2 regions of the Streptomyces sp. NBC_01525 genome follow, and region 1 is predicted to be linked to the other one. Evidence: riboswitches for the same ligand, from Rfam matches in the RefSeq annotation. Region 1 holds a riboswitch; the other holds the start of a gene.
What was found. Region 1 has a riboswitch for cobalamin ahead of metE (5-methyltetrahydropteroyltriglutamate--homocysteine S-methyltransferase). Riboswitches for the same ligand answer to the same signal wherever they lie in the genome.
Positions count from the first base shown of each region.

Region 2: it holds a riboswitch for cobalamin, as region 1 does, so the genes downstream of both, OG422_RS06525 (cobalamin biosynthesis protein) here and metE (5-methyltetrahydropteroyltriglutamate--homocysteine S-methyltransferase) in region 1, are expected to answer to the same signal.

Region 1 is NZ_CP109397.1:6,567,946-6,575,371, reverse strand. It holds gene OG422_RS28305 (LLM class flavin-dependent oxidoreductase) at 1-459, opposite strand, end outside; gene OG422_RS28300 (VOC family protein) at 751-1,119, shown strand; cobalamin riboswitch at 1,445-1,591, shown strand; gene metE (5-methyltetrahydropteroyltriglutamate--homocysteine S-methyltransferase) at 1,777-4,095, shown strand; gene OG422_RS28290 (hypothetical protein) at 4,142-4,327, shown strand; gene thiI (tRNA uracil 4-sulfurtransferase ThiI) at 4,339-5,610, shown strand; gene OG422_RS28280 (histidine phosphatase family protein) at 5,826-6,401, shown strand; gene OG422_RS28275 (CbtA family protein) at 6,577-7,332, opposite strand; gene OG422_RS28270 (CbtB-domain containing protein) at 7,355-7,426, opposite strand, start outside.
Region 2 is NZ_CP109397.1:1,442,925-1,450,350, forward strand. It holds gene OG422_RS06510 (class II aldolase/adducin family protein) at 1-372, opposite strand, end outside; gene OG422_RS06515 (anion permease) at 898-2,145, shown strand; gene OG422_RS06520 (hypothetical protein) at 2,171-2,404, shown strand; cobalamin riboswitch at 2,586-2,739, shown strand; gene OG422_RS06525 (cobalamin biosynthesis protein) at 2,865-3,863, shown strand; gene OG422_RS06530 (cobyric acid synthase) at 3,860-5,416, shown strand; gene OG422_RS06535 (putative cobaltochelatase) at 5,529-7,426, shown strand, end outside.

The sequences.
Region 1 (7,426 bases):
GCCCTCCCAGTCGACGACGTCCTCCCGCCAGAGCCGGTGCAGCAGCGCGTAGTTCTCGATGGCGAGCGGGATGCCCTGGCGGATGTCCTGGCCGAACCACGGGTAGACGGGGCCGGTGTTGCCGCGGCCCAGCATCAGGTCGACGCGGCCGTCGGCGAGATGCTGGAGGTAGGCGAAGTCCTCGGCGATCTTCACGGGGTCGTTGGTGGTGATCAGCGTCGTGGAGGTGGACAGGACGAGCCGGTCTGTGCGGGCCGTCAGGTATCCGAGGAGGGTGGTGGGCGACGACGGCACGAACGGCGGATTGTGGTGCTCGCCGGTGGCGAACACGTCCAGACCGACCTCCTCCGCTTTCGCCGCGATGGCGAGCGTGGCCTTGATGCGCTCGTGCTCGCTCGGCGTACGGCCGGTGGTCGGGTCGGCCGTCACATCGCCGACGGTGAAGATGCCGAACTCCATGGTGACCGCCTCGTTCGGTTGCATGCTCAGGGTGCGGCCGGGCGTCCGCCCCGGTCGTGTGGGACGGCCGGCCGCTCCGGTCTCCGGGGCAGCCGATTCCTGCCTCCGGTGTCGCCGCGCCCGCGCCACAGCCAGGGTGCCACGCCACCCCACCGGGCGACATTTCGGAGCGGAGTGGACAGATCGGGTGGTGTGTGCGGGGTGTGGCGCCCGCCTGGCCCGGCGGGGACCGCTTTCCGCCCGTTCCACCGATCCCGCCCCACGCGCCGTGCGGTGCGTCAGAATCGGCCCATGCTGACAGTGGGTTCCGTGGTGCTGGGGGTCTCGGACGTGCGGCGGGCGGCGGCGTTCTGGGGTGAGGCGCTGGGATACGTCCCGCGCGAGGAGATCGAGGACGACTGGGTGGTCCTCGTACCGGCCGCCGGGCACGGCGTGCAGGTGGCACTCGGCCGCAGCGTGACGCCGGTCCAGGAGCGTCCGCGGGTCCATCTGGACCTGTACGCCGGGGACGCCGCCGACCAGGCCGCCGAGGTCGAACGGCTGGTGGGCCTGGGTGCCCGGCGGGTGGCGTGGGACCTCGCGGCGGACGACGCGGATTTCCTCGTCCTCGCAGATCCCGAGGGCAACCGCTTCTGCGTCATCGACACCGGGCGGCACTGACCGGACCGGACGGACGAGGCGTCGCCGACCGGGCCGGGCGGACCAGCCATCTCCGACCGGCCCGGGCCGCACAGGCCGGGCCGCACCGACCCGGCGGAGCGGGCTGAGGGGCCCGGTCCGTGCCGCCGGTTGAGGGACCGGCGGCCGCTCATCGGTGGCGGGGCAGCAGGCGCGTGCCGCGTTTCCCGCCCTCGTCCGATTCATGCGGGCGCGCCGCGTGGCTCACCTCACCGTCCGGATGACGGACGGACCGCCGCCGCGGCGCCGGCCGGACCGTAGGGTGGCGCGTGCAGCTGGTTCGCCCCGTCCGCCAGGCGGGTCGTCGTAAGAGGGAACCCGGTGGGAATCCGGGACTGCCCCGCAGCGGTGAGCGGGAACGACCGCCGTCATACGCACTGGGTCCATGGGGCCCGGGAAGCGACGGCCAGTAGGTGTCCTCCCCCGGAGGACGTGCCCGCGAGTCCGAAGACCTGCCAACTGCCCGGGTGCGCGCCCTGTGTGCCCGGACATCCCGGTGACCTCGTGGGCGGGTCGGCGTACACATATCGGACGGAGACCGCGCCGCGTCGCGCGGGGCCGCGCCGTCCGGTTCGTCACCCCTTCGCGCTCCGTCCCGTCGCCGGGATCTCAGGGATTCATCTCGCGAAGGAGATCTCCGTGACCACCGAGTCCGCGGCAGCGGCAGCACGGGCCACCGTGTACGGCTACCCCCGTCAGGGGCAGAACCGGGAACTGAAGAAGGCGATCGAGGGGTACTGGAAGGGCCGCGTCACCGCCGACACGCTGCGCGCCACCGCCGCCGACCTGCGCCGCACCCACTGGCGGCAGCTGGCCGACGCCGGTATCGGCGAGGTCCCGACCGGCGACTTCTCGTACTACGACCACGTCTTGGACACCACCGTCATGGTGGGCGCGATCCCCCGGCGTCACCGCGAGGCCGTCGCCGCCGACCGGCTCGATGGTTACTTCGCCATGGCGCGCGGGACGCAGGACGTCGCGCCGCTGGAGATGACCAAGTGGTTCGACACCAACTACCACTATCTGGTGCCCGAGTTGGGGCCTGACACGGTGTTCGCGGCCGACTCCGGCAAGCAGGTGGGCGAGCTGACGGAGGCCCTGGCGCTCGGGCTGACGGCCCGTCCGGTACTGGTCGGCCCGGTCACCTACCTCCTGCTGGCGAAGCCCGCGCCCGGGGTCGCCTCGGACTTCGACCCGCTGACGCTGCTGGACCGGTTGCTGCCCGTCTACGCCGAGGTGCTGGCCGATCTGCGGGCCGCCGGTGCCGGGTGGGTGCAGCTGGACGAGCCCGCGCTGGTGCAGGACCGTACGCCTGCCGAGCTGAACGCCGCCGCCCGCGCCTACCGTGAGCTGGGCGCCCTCACCGACCGGCCGAAACTGCTCGTCGCCTCCTACTTCGACCGTCTCGGCGACGCGCTGCCGGTGCTGGCGAAGGCGCCGGTGGACGGGCTGGCGCTGGACTTCACCGAATCCGCCGCCGCCCACGTCGACGCGCTCGCCGCCGTCGGCGGGCTGCCCGGCAAGCGGCTGGTGGCCGGTGTCGTCAACGGCCGCAACATCTGGGTCAACGACCTGACCGCGTCGCTCACCACTCTCGGCACGCTGCTGGGGCTGGCCGACCGGGTCGACGTCGCGGCCTCCTGCTCCCTCCTGCACGTCCCCCTCGACACCACCGCCGAACGCGACATCGACCCGCAGATCCTGCGCTGGCTCGCCTTCGCCCGGCAGAAGGCCACCGAGATCGTCACCCTCGCCCAGGGCCTGGCCCGCGGCACCGGCGCGATCGCCGCCGAACTGGCCGCCAACAGGGCCGACCTGGCCTCCCGGGCGAACTCCCGCCTCACCCACGACCCGGCGGTCCGCGCCCACGCCGCCGCCGTCACCGACGCGGACGCCCGCCGCTCCCAGCCGTACGGCGAGCGGACCGCCGCCCAACGCGCCCACCTGGGGCTGCCGCTGCTGCCGACGACGACCATCGGCTCGTTCCCGCAGACCACCGAGTTGCGCACCGCGCGGGCCGATCTGCGGGCCGGGCGGATCGACACCGCCGGGTACGAGGAGCGGATCCGGAGCGAGATCCGCGAGGCGCTGGCCTTCCAGGAGAAGGCCGGGCTGGACGTCCTGGTGCACGGCGAGCCCGAACGCAACGACATGGTCCAGTACTTCGCCGAGCAGCTCACCGGCTACCTCGCCACGCAGCACGGCTGGGTCCAGTCGTACGGCACCCGCTATGTCCGGCCGCCGATCCTCGCCGGGGACATCTCCCGCCCGGAGCCGATGACGGTGCGCTGGACGACGTACGCGCAGTCCTGCACCGAGCGGCCCGTCAAGGGGATGCTGACCGGGCCGGTGACCATGCTGGCCTGGTCGTTCGTCCGTGACGACCAGCCGCTCGGCGCCACCGCGCGCCAGGTCGCACTGGCGCTGCGCGACGAGGTCGGGGACCTGGAGGCGGCCGGTACGCCGGTGATCCAGGTCGACGAACCGGCGCTGCGCGAGACCCTGCCGCTGCGCGCCGCCGACCACGCCGCGTACCTGTCCTGGGCCACGGAGGCGTTCCGCCTGACCACGGGCGGAGTCCGTCCGGGCACCCAGATCCATACGCACATGTGCTACGCGGAGTTCGGCGACATCGTGCAGGCCATCGACGATCTGGACGCCGACGTCATCAGCCTGGAGGCGGCCCGCTCCCATATGCAGGTGGCCCGCGAACTGGCCGCCCACGGCTACCTGCGCGAGGCCGGCCCCGGCGTGTACGACATCCACTCGCCGCGCGTACCGAGTGCCGGGGAGACCACGGCCCTGCTGCGAACCGCCCTGAAGGCCATCCCCGCCGAACGCCTGTGGGTCAACCCCGACTGCGGCCTGAAGACCCGCGGCTGGGCGGAGACCCGGGCGTCTCTGGAGAACCTGGTGGCGGCGGCCCGTACGGTGCGGGGTGAGTTGCCCACGTCGTGACGGGACGCTCGTACGGGGCCGGGGCGCTTGCAGGGTCCCGGCCCCGGTGGGTCATCCGTGGAGATCACGCCGTCCGGCCCGGCCCGGCGGCGCGCGGACGGAGGCCGGTCCGGAGATCCTGGCGGCGGTGTCGCCGGGCGCGGACGAGAATGATGAGTTCTCCTCCGGCTCCGGCTCATCCACCGTCATGGGCGGGGCGGAGGACACCGCCGACGACGACTGGGAAATGTGAGAGGTTCACCAATGACCGGCAACCCCCGTGTCCCCGCTCCCCGGGACACTTCCACCGCTTCGGCCGGCGGTCCCTGTGTGCTGCTCAAGCATGGCGAGGTCTTCCTCAAGGGGCGGAACCGTCACCGGTTCATCGAGCGGCTGCACGACAATCTGCGGATCGCGCTGCGCGGGATCGGCGGCTCCACCTGGATCAAGGGCGCGCAGAACATCACCGTGGTGGGCGGTGAGGTGCCACTGGAGGCGTTGGTGGAACGGGCCCGGCGGGTCGTCGGGTTCCACTGCGTCGAACCGGCCGTGCGGACGCCGTCGACCATGGAGGACGTCACCGCGACGGCCGTCGAGGCGCTGCGCGTGGTCTGTGCGGAACGGCGGGTGCGCAGTTTCGCGGTACGGGTGCGGCGGCGGGACAAACGGTTTCCGCTGACGTCGTCGGAGATGGCGGTGCATCTGGGGGCGCGGATCCAGGAGGCGGTGGTGGGTCTGCCCGTCGATCTGACGACGCCCGGCGTCACCCTCTCGGTGGAGATCGATCACCGGGAGACCTATCTGTCGTGGGAACGCCACCGGGGGCTGAGCGGCCTGCCGGTCGGTTCGAGTGGGCGGGCGCTGGTGCTGCTGTCCGGCGGGTACGACTCGCCGGTGGCCGCACACCGCGCCATGCGGCGCGGTCTGGCCTGTGACTTCGTCCACTTCAGCGGGGCGCCGTACACCAACGCCGCGTCCGTGTACAAGGCGTATGCGCTGGCCCGTGAGCTGAATCGCAGTCAGCCGCCGGGTGCGCTCCATGTCGTCGCGCTCGGCCCGGCGCAGAAGCAGCTCGCGGTGGCGGGCGCGGGGCGGCTCCAGGTCGTCGCGCAGCGGCGGCTGATGGTGCGTACCGCCTCGGCGCTGGCGGCGCGGACCGGGGCCGAGGCGCTGGTGACGGGGGACAGCCTCGGGCAGGTGGCGAGCCAGACGCTGGCGAACATGGTCGCGGTGGACGAGGCGGCGCGGCTGCCGGTGCTGCGGCCGCTGGTCGGCTGGGAGAAGCAGGAGATCATCGACGAGGCGCGGGCGATCGGCACGGCCGAGGTGTCCGTCCTGCCCGACGAGGACTGCTGTTCGCTGCTGGCCCCGCCGCAGGTCAGCACCCGGGCCCGGCTGCCGCAGCTGCGGTCGGTGGAGCGGCGGCTGGAGATGGACGAGGTGATCGAGGTGCTGCTGGCGTCGGCCCAGGTGCTGCGGCCCGGGGAGGACGGGGTGGCACCGGCGCCGGGCGAGGGGTGTCCGGCGCCTGCTTGAGGGTGTGTGCCAGGACCTGCCCGCGCCTCGCGTCCGCAACGCCCCGCCGCGCCGTGCCGGGAGTGCCGCGGGCTGGCACATGCCTGACGGTGCATCAAGCCTGCCCGCACCTCATGTTCGTGAGGTCCGTCGGGTAGTCGAAGAACGGGGATGGATGCCCTCGCGGGTACCCCATCGTCCACCGCATCCCCGCCCGCCCCGCCGAAGGAGCCTTCGTGACCAGCCGTGTTCTGCTCGTCTCCCCCGCCGCCACCGCGTCGCTGCGTCGCGCGGCGTTCGACGACGGTGATCCGCTGGACGCCTCGGGGGCGGCGCGCGCCCGGGCGGCGGCCGGTTCGCTGCCCGCCGCGGACGCGGTGGTGACCTCGCCGAGCGTGCGCTGCCGGGAGACCGCCGAGGCTCTCGGTCTGGTCCCGGGGGACGCGCCGCCGGAGCTGGCCGGGCTGGACGCCGGGCACTGGCGCGGCCGGACGCTGGAGGAGGTGGGGGCGGCCGAGCCGGAGGCGGTGGCGCGCTGGCTGGCCGATCCCCAGGCGGCGGTGCCCGGCGGGGAGTCGGTGGCGGACGCGTGCGCGCGGGTGGCGCACTGGCTGGACGCGCTGCGGCCGACCGGGGGCCGGATCGTGGCGGTGGTGGAGCCGGAGGTGGTGCGGGCAGCAGCCGTCCATGCCACGGGCGCGCCCGCGTCCGCGTTCTGGCGGTTCGATGTGCCACCGCTGACCTGCACGGAGCTGAGCGGACGGGCGGGGCGCTGGAACCTCCGGCTCGGGGGGCCGCTCGCCGCCCGCTGAGGGAGACCGGACCGCACGGCGGCCGGGGCGCGGAGCGAGACGGGGGTCAGGGCGCGGGGCCCGGCCACGCCGCAGGTCGAGGCGCGGCCTGGGCGCGGGGTCCACGCCACGTACCCGGCCGGGCCACGCGAAAGGGCCCCCGGTTGCCGGGGGCCCTCCGTGCGGACGGCTCGTCTCACGAACCGGCCGGTACCGCCTGGGCGGACGCCGTCGGCGCCGGGCGCAGCAGGCGCTGCGCCAACTCGCCGAAGAGCAGCCCGAATCCGGCCCACAGGGTGAGCTGCATGCCGAGGGCGGAGAGCCGGAAGCGCCAGAGCAGCGCCGCCGGGAAGTGCTCCGGCACTTCGTTGACCACGGGCAGGAACGCATACGCGAGGCCGATGACCATCGCGAAGGCGAGCACGGCCACGACCGTCGCGTACCAGTTGCCGGTCCGGGGCGCGAGCTGTTTGCCCAGGAGGGTGGCGGCGACGGCGAGGAGCACGCTGAGCAGCATCATCAGGAAGTACAGGGCGGTCCGCTTGCCGATGGTGTCGGGGTCGCCGACGGCGGGCGGGTTCGCCGGGTACTTCAGGAACGGTACGACGTAGACGGCGAGCAGGGCGCAGCCGGACAGCAGCAGCGCGGTGGCGCGGGGACCGAAGCGGCCCACGCGGCCGAGGGCGAAGCAGTAGGCGAGGGCGGCGAGGCCGCCGAAGGCGACGCCGTGGACGAGGACGCCGGTGGCGAGTCCGGCGGTGGACTGCAGGCCCCGGGAGACGAGTTCGGCCTCGTCGCCGTGGGAGTGCCCGGCGTGGGCCTCCTCGAAGCCGATGGCGCTGTGGACGTTCGGCTCGCCGAGGACGTAGGCGACGATCAGGGCGAGCACACCGGCGCCCAGGCCGGCGAGCATGCCCCGAACGAGCAGGTTGCGGACGGTGGTGGAGTTCATGGAGGTCGCGGCGTCCCTTGCGTCAGTGGCAGGGGAAGCCGAGCAGGTGGCGGGCGTCGTGCACCCATTCATGGACCCCCGTGCCGTTGATCAC
Region 2 (7,426 bases), 5.1 Mb from region 1:
GAGTCGGTCGACGAGGACAGAGACGGCGGTGGCGTGCGGGGCGTGGGTGTGCACGAGCGCGGCGGCGTCGGTGGCGCGGTAGACGGCGAGGTGCATGGGCAGTTCGCTGGTGGGCGGGAGGGTGCCCGCGCACTGGTGCCCGTCGAGGTCGACGGCGGTGAGGTCGCCGGGGCCGAGGCGGTCGTAGGGGACGCCGCTGGGGGTGACGAGGACGGTGTCGCCGACGCGGGCCGAGACGTTGCCGGAGGTGCCGACGACGAGGCCGTCGGCGACGGTGCGGCGGGCGGTGGCGACGACACCGTCCCAGGCGGCGGCGAGCGCGTCGGCGCCGGGCCGGTCCGGGTGCGGGGCGGGGACGCCGGTACGGGTCACGGGTTCCTCCGGGGTGCGGGCGGTTCGGGGTGCCGTCACCGTACGGGCCGGGCGGGTCGGCGCGGCCGCTCCGGGAGGCCCGTGCGCGCGGTGGTCCGTCGCCGTACGGGCCGGGCGTACGGAAGCGTGGGCCGTCGTCCGGCGTCGCCGCGCTCGAACACCGGGGCGCCCTCGGGGACGGGCGCCGGGCCCGGCCTTCCGGCCATGTCCGCAGGCCGGGCGGGGGTCACGGGGTCGCGCCGGGCCCGGGCGGTCGCCGGGATGACTCCCGCGCCCTTCACCAGCGGGGTGACGCACCGCGACGGGGTCGTTCGCATGCCGTTCACGCGTCGTGGAACAAGCCGGAATCGGGTCGCGCAGCAGCACATTCGAGCCACGTACAGATGGGGTGGAAGTGACGTGTGAGATACCTCCTCTCGAACACTGCGGCGGCGTCATTACTGCGCCCGGCCACGTTCACCTCCCGTTCACCCACCCTTCGTACGTTTCCGGCGTCACTGACCTTCGAACTGATTGCCTGGGTGAATGGAACACATCACGCTTCTCATCGGGATCGTGATCGTCACGGCCTTGGTGTTCGACTTTACGAACGGCTTCCACGACACGGCCAACGCCATGGCCACCACCATCTCCACCGGCGCGCTACAGCCCAAAATCGCGGTGGCGATGTCGGCGGTCCTCAACCTCGTCGGCGCGTTCCTGTCCGTGGAGGTCGCCAAGACCATCTCCGGCGGGATCATCGACGAAAGCGCCGGTATCAGACCTGAAGTGATCTTCGCCGGTCTGGTCGGCGCGATCGTCTGGAACCTCCTCACCTGGCTCGCCGGCCTCCCCTCCAGCTCCTCCCACGCCCTGTTCGGCGGTCTGATCGGCGCCACGCTGGTGTCCGTGGGCACCAACGGTGTGCACGGCGGCGCCGTGGTGATGAAGGTCCTCATCCCGGCCGTGGCCGCCCCGGTGGTCGCCGGTATCGCGTCGATGGCCGCGACCCGGCTGACGTACCGGCTGTCCCGGGGCCGTGACGAGCAGGAGACGGCCAAGGGGTACCGCGCCGGGCAGATCGCCTCGGCGGCGCTGGTCTCGCTGGCGCACGGCACCAACGACGCGCAGAAGACGATGGGCGTGATCACCCTCGCGCTGATCACCGGCGGTGTGGTCGCCCCGCACGCCGACCCGCCGCTGTGGGTCATCGCCTCGGCCGGTCTGGCCATCGCCCTCGGCACCTACCTGGGCGGCTGGCGGATCATCCGCACGATGGGCAAGGGCATCACCGACATCCAGCCGCCGCAGGGCTTCGCCGCCCAGACCAGCGCCGCGGCCACCATCCTGGCCTCCTCGCACCTCGGTTTCGCGCTCTCCACCACCCAGGTCTGCTCGGGTTCGGTGATGGGTTCGGGTCTGGGCCGCAAGGGCGGCGTGGTGCGCTGGTCGACGGCGGTGCGGATGGTCGTCGCCTGGTGCCTGACGCTCCCGGCCGCGGGCCTGGTCTCCGCCGGTGCCGCGCTCCTGGCCGACCAGGGCGACTGGGGCATCACCGCCGTCGCCGTCCTCGCGCTCGGCATCTGCGGCGCCATCTGGGCCGCGTCCCGCCGCAAGCCCATCGACCACACCAACGTCAACGAGGCCGAGGCCACGGAGCCGCCCGGTGTGGTCACCGCGGCCCTCCAGACGGTCGCCCCTCCCCCGGCCGGGTCGCTCGCGCCCGCCGAGGGCGAGGAGGCCGCCCTCGCCGCGAGCGCCCCGCGCGCCACGACCGCGACAGCCGCCGGCTGACCGCCCGACTCTGAGGAACCGCAGCATGAGCATCGACTGGGCAGCTCTCGGCCAGGTCTTCGGCGTCACCCTGGTGGTGACGGTCGGGATCGTGGGCCTGTTCACGGTCGGCATCGTCGGCACGGCCCGCCTCCGGCAGGAGGGCGCGGCCGCCACGGCGGGCGCCCCGAGCACCGGCGCGCGGATCGGCGGCCTCGCCGCGTACGCGGTCTGCGCGGCCGCGGTGGCGTACGGCCTCTATCTGATCGTCGCCGCCTGACCCGTCCGGCAGTACGCGCACGGCGCCCGGTCACCGCAGCTCCGCGGTGACCGGGCGCCGTGCGTTGTGAGGGCCCTGTGGTGTGGGCCACAGGCCGTGCGGTACCGCGGCGTCGCAGGTCACGGGCGAGTTGACGGGGTTGGCGGGGCGTGGTGGACTTCCCACGCCAATCGGCGACAGCAGAGGAAGTCCGGTGCGAATCCGGCGCGGTCCCGCCACTGTCACCGGGGAGCGTTCCTCCGACGAAGGCCACGGTCCGCCTCGTGCACGCCCGACGGGCGCACGCCAGGGCTGGAAGGCCGGGGGAAACGCCGATCCGGGGAGCCAGGAGACTCCTGTCGCCGTCACGTCGAACCAGGGCGCGGACCCTGAGTGAGGACATACCCCATGCCCGGCAGCCCGCTCAGAGTCTCCCGTGTGCCTTCGGTGATCCGTCGAGGCGTGACGGCGGTCTGATCCGATGCGTGCCGAACACGCCACCTACGCGTGCGGTGCGGCCCTGGGCTTTCTCGGTGATCTGCTCGCCGCCGACCCGCGGCGCGGCCATCCGGTGGCCGCCTTCGGGCGCGCCTCGACGGCCGTCGAGGCCCGGCTCTGGCGCGACCACCGCGGCCACGGCGCCGTGCACGCCCTGCTCTGCGCGGGCGGTGCCACCGCTGGTGCCGCCCTGCTGCGGCGCGCGGTGCGCGGCCCCGCGCCCGTCCCCTCCGCCGCCCGTACCGCCGCCACCACCGCGCTGACCGCCGCGACCGTCTGGTCGGTGCTGGGCGGCACCTCGCTGGGCCGGGAGGCGCGGGCCGTCGGCGATGCGCTGGCCGCCGGGGACCTGGCGCGGGCGCGGCGGCGGCTGCCGCATCTGTGCGGCCGGGATCCGCAGGCGCTGGACGGGCCGCAGATGGCGCGGGCGGTCGTCGAGTCGGTCGCGGAGAACACCTCGGACGCCGTGGTGGGCGCGCTGGTGTGGGGCGCCGTCGGCGGTGTCCCGGGCCTGGTCGCGTTCCGGGCGGTGAACACCCTCGACGCGATGGTGGGTCACAAGTCGCCCCGCTACCGCCGGTTCGGCTGGGCGTCGGCGCGGCTGGACGATGTGGCCGGGTGGCCCGCCTCCCGGCTGACCGCCGCGCTCACCGTGTTCGCCGCCCCGGACCCGCGCGGCGCCGCGCGGGCCTGGCGGCGCGACGGCGGAGCGCATCCGAGCCCCAACGCGGGCCCGGTGGAGGCCGCGTTCGCGGGGGCGCTGGGCGTACGGCTCGGCGGGACGCTGGCGTACGGCGGGCGCGTCGAGCACCGGCCGCGGCTGAACGAAGCGGGGCGGCCGGTGGCGACGGAGGACATCGCGCGGGCGGTGCGGCTCTCGCGCCGAGTGAGCGTGCTGGCGTTGACGACGACGGTGGCCGGGCGGCTGCTGGCGGGCGCGGTGCGTCCGGCCCTCGCCCGGCGGAAGGGCAGGATCCGGTGACGGGCGGCGGGCTGCTGATCGCGGGGACCACCTCCGACGCGGGCAAGAGCGTGGTGACCGCGGGGATCTGCCGCTGGCTGGTGCGGCAGGGCGTGAACGTCGCGCCGTTCAAGGCGCAGAACATGTCGCTGAACTCGTTCGTGACGCGGGACGGCGCGGAGATCGGCCGGGCGCAGGCGATGCAGGCGGCGGCCGCCCGGGTGGAGCCGTCCGCGCTGATGAACCCGGTGCTGCTCAAGCCCGGCGGGGACCGCAGCAGCCAGGTGGTGCTGCTCGGCAAACCGGTCGGCGAGATGAGCGCGCAGGGGTACTTCGGGCGCCCCGGGAGCGGGGCGCGGCCCGGCGGGCGCGCGGAGCTGCTGGCCACCGTCACCGACTGTCTGGCGGAGCTGCGGCGCGCCCATGACGTGGTGATCTGCGAGGGCGCGGGCTCCCCGGCGGAGATCAACCTGCGGCGGACCGACATCGTCAACATGGGCATCGCGCGGGCCGGGCGGCTGCCGGTGGTGGTGGTCGGCGACATCGACCGGGGCGGCGTGTTCGCGTCGTTCTTCGGGACCACGGCGCTGCTGTCGAAGGAGGACCAGGCGCTGGTCGCCGGGTATCTCGTCAACAAGTTCCGCGGCGATGTGGCGCTGCTGGAGCCGGGCCTGGACATGCTGCGGGAGCTGACCGGGCGGCCGTCGCTGGGCGTGCTGCCGTTCGCGCACGGGCTGGGCATCGACGAGGAGGACGGGCTGCGGGTGTCGCTGCGCGGCGCGGTCCGCGAGAGCGTGGTGGCGCCGCCGCACGGCGCCGATGTGCTGCGGGTGGCGGTCGCGGCGGTGCCGCTGATGTCGAACTTCACGGACGTGGACGCGCTGGCCGCCGAACCGGGCGTGGTGGTGCGGTTCGTGGACCGCGCCGAGGAGCTGGCGGACGCGGATCTGGTGGTGCTGCCGGGCACCCGCGGCACGGTGCGGGCGCTGGCCTGGTTGCGGGAGCGGGGGCTGGCCGACGCGGTCGCCCGGCGGGCCGCCGAGGGCCGTCCGGTGCTGGGGATCTGCGGCGGGTTCCAGATGCTCGGCGAGGTGATCGACGACGAGGTGGAGTCGCGGGCGGGCACCGTGCCGGGCCTGGGGCTGCTTCCCGTACGGGTGCGGTTCGCGGCGGAGAAGACGCTGGCCCGGCCCGTCGGCACGGCGCTCGGCGCACCGGCCGAGGGGTACGAGATCCACCACGGTGTAGCCGAGGTCGGCGGCGGGGAGCCGTTCTTCACCGACGCCGACGGGCGGCCGCTGGACGGCTGCCGGTCGGGCGCGGTGTGGGGGACGCACTGGCACGGGTCGCTGGAGAGCGACGCGTTCCGGCGGGCGTTCCTGAGCCGGGTGGCGGCCGACGCGGGGCGGGCGTTCGTCCCGGCGCCGGACACCGGTTTCGGCGCGCTGCGCGAGGAGCAGCTGGACCGGCTCGGCGATCTGATCGAGGAGCACGCCGACACCGGTGCGCTGCTGCGGCTGATCGAGGAGGGCGTCCCGCCGGGGCTGCCGTTCGTCCCGCCGGGGGCGCCGTGAGGGCGCGCGGATCCGTAGGACGCCACGCAAGGGTGCCCGAGGGCACGGACCGGTCGGCCGGGGACGGCCGCAAGCCAGATGACCTGGGTCGTTACGAAGGAGTGATCGCCACATGAGCGCCCGCTATCCGTTCACCGCCGTCGTCGGAATGGACGACCTGCGGCTGGCGCTGCTGCTGAACGCCGTCAGCCCGGCGGTGGGCGGCGTCCTCGTCCGCGGCGAGAAGGGCACCGCCAAGAGCACCGCGGTGCGGGCGCTGGCGGAGCTGCTGCCGGAGGTGGCGGTCGTCGGTGGCTGCCGGTTCAGCTGCGATCCGGCCGCGCCGGACCCCGGGTGCCCGGACGGGCCGCACGGCGCGGCGGAGGCGGCGCACCGGCCCGCCCGCATGGTGGAGCTGCCGGTGGGCGCCTCCGAGGATCGGCTGGTCGGCGCCCTGGACATCGAGCGGGCGCTGGCCGAGGGCGTGAAGTCCTTCGAGCCGGGCCTGCTCGCCCGGGCGCACCGCGGACTGCTCTACGTCGACGAGGTCAACCTCCTCCACGACCATCTGATCGATCTGCTGCTGGACGCCGCCGCGATGGGCGCGTCCTACGTCGAGCGGGAGGGCGTCTCCGTCCGGCATGCGGCGCGGTTCCTGCTGGTCGGGACGATGAACCCGGAGGAGGGCGAGCTGCGGCCGCAGCTCCTCGACCGGTTCGGGCTGACCGTGGAAGTCGCGGCGGACCGGGATCCGGAGCGGCGGGTGGAGGTGGTCCGGCGGCGGCTGGCGTTCGACGACGCTCCGGCGGCGTTCGCGGCGCGCTGGGCGGCGGACGAGACGGCGCTGCGGGGGCGGATCGCCGCCGCGCGGGCGCTGCTGCCGTCGGTGCGGCTCGGCGACGGGGTGCTGCGGCAGATCGCCTCGGTCTGCGCGGGGTTCGAGGTCGACGGGATGCGCGCGGACCTGGTCATGGCGCGGACGGCGACGACGCTGGCCGCGTGGGCCGGGCGGACCGAGGTGGCCACCGAGGACGTGCGGCAGGCGGCGCTGCTGGCGCTGCCGCACCGCAGGCGGCGGGCGCCGTTCGACGCGCCGGGCCTGGACGAGGAGAAGCTGGACCGGATCCTGGAGGAGTCCGCCCCGGAGGACGACCCGGAGCCGCCCGGCCCGCAGGACGACGAACCCCCGTCGGGCCCGGAAGGGCCGGACGGCCCGGAGGGCGGGCCGGACGGCGGTGGCCCGGACGGCGGTGGCCCGGACGGCGGCGGTCCCGATGGTGGTGGCGCGCCGCCGCCCCGGGAGGAGACCGTGCCGGGGCCGCGCGAGCAGGAGACGGAGCCCGCGCCGGGCCGGGACGGCGACGGCGGGGAGCCGGGCGGCGAGCCCGACGGGCGTCCGGCCGGGGCCCCGGCGGCGCAGCAGGCGGCGGTCGCCGCGGGCGAGCCGTTCGCCACCCGGCGGCTGGACGTGCCGGGGCTGGGCGCGGGCGTGGACGGCCGCCGGTCGCGGGCGCGGACCGCGCACGGCCGGACGACCGGGGCGCGGCGGCCGCGCGGCGCGCTCGGCAAGCTGCATCTGGCGGCGACGCTGCACGCGGCCGCGCCGCACCAGCGGGCGCGCGGGCGGCGCGGCCCGGGCCTGGTGGTGCGCCGCGACGATCTGCGGGAGGCGGTCCGCGAGGGGCGGGAGGGCAACCTCGTGCTGTTCGTGGTGGACGCCTCCGGGTCGATGGCGGCGCGGAAGCGGATGAGTGCGGTCAAGGGCGCGGTGCTGTCGCTGCTGCTCGACGCGTACCAGCGGCGCGACAAGATCGGCATGATCACGTTCCGGGGGCGGGAGGCGGAGCTGGCGCTGCCGCCGACCTCGTCGGTGGAGGCCGGGGCGGCGCGGCTGGCGTCGCTGCCGACCGGTGGCCGCACCCCGCTCGCCGAGGGGCTGCTCAAGGCCCATGAGGTGCTGCGGGTGGAGCGGCTGCGGGACGCCTCGCGGCGGCCGCTGCTGGTGGTCGTCACGGACGGCCGGGCGACCGG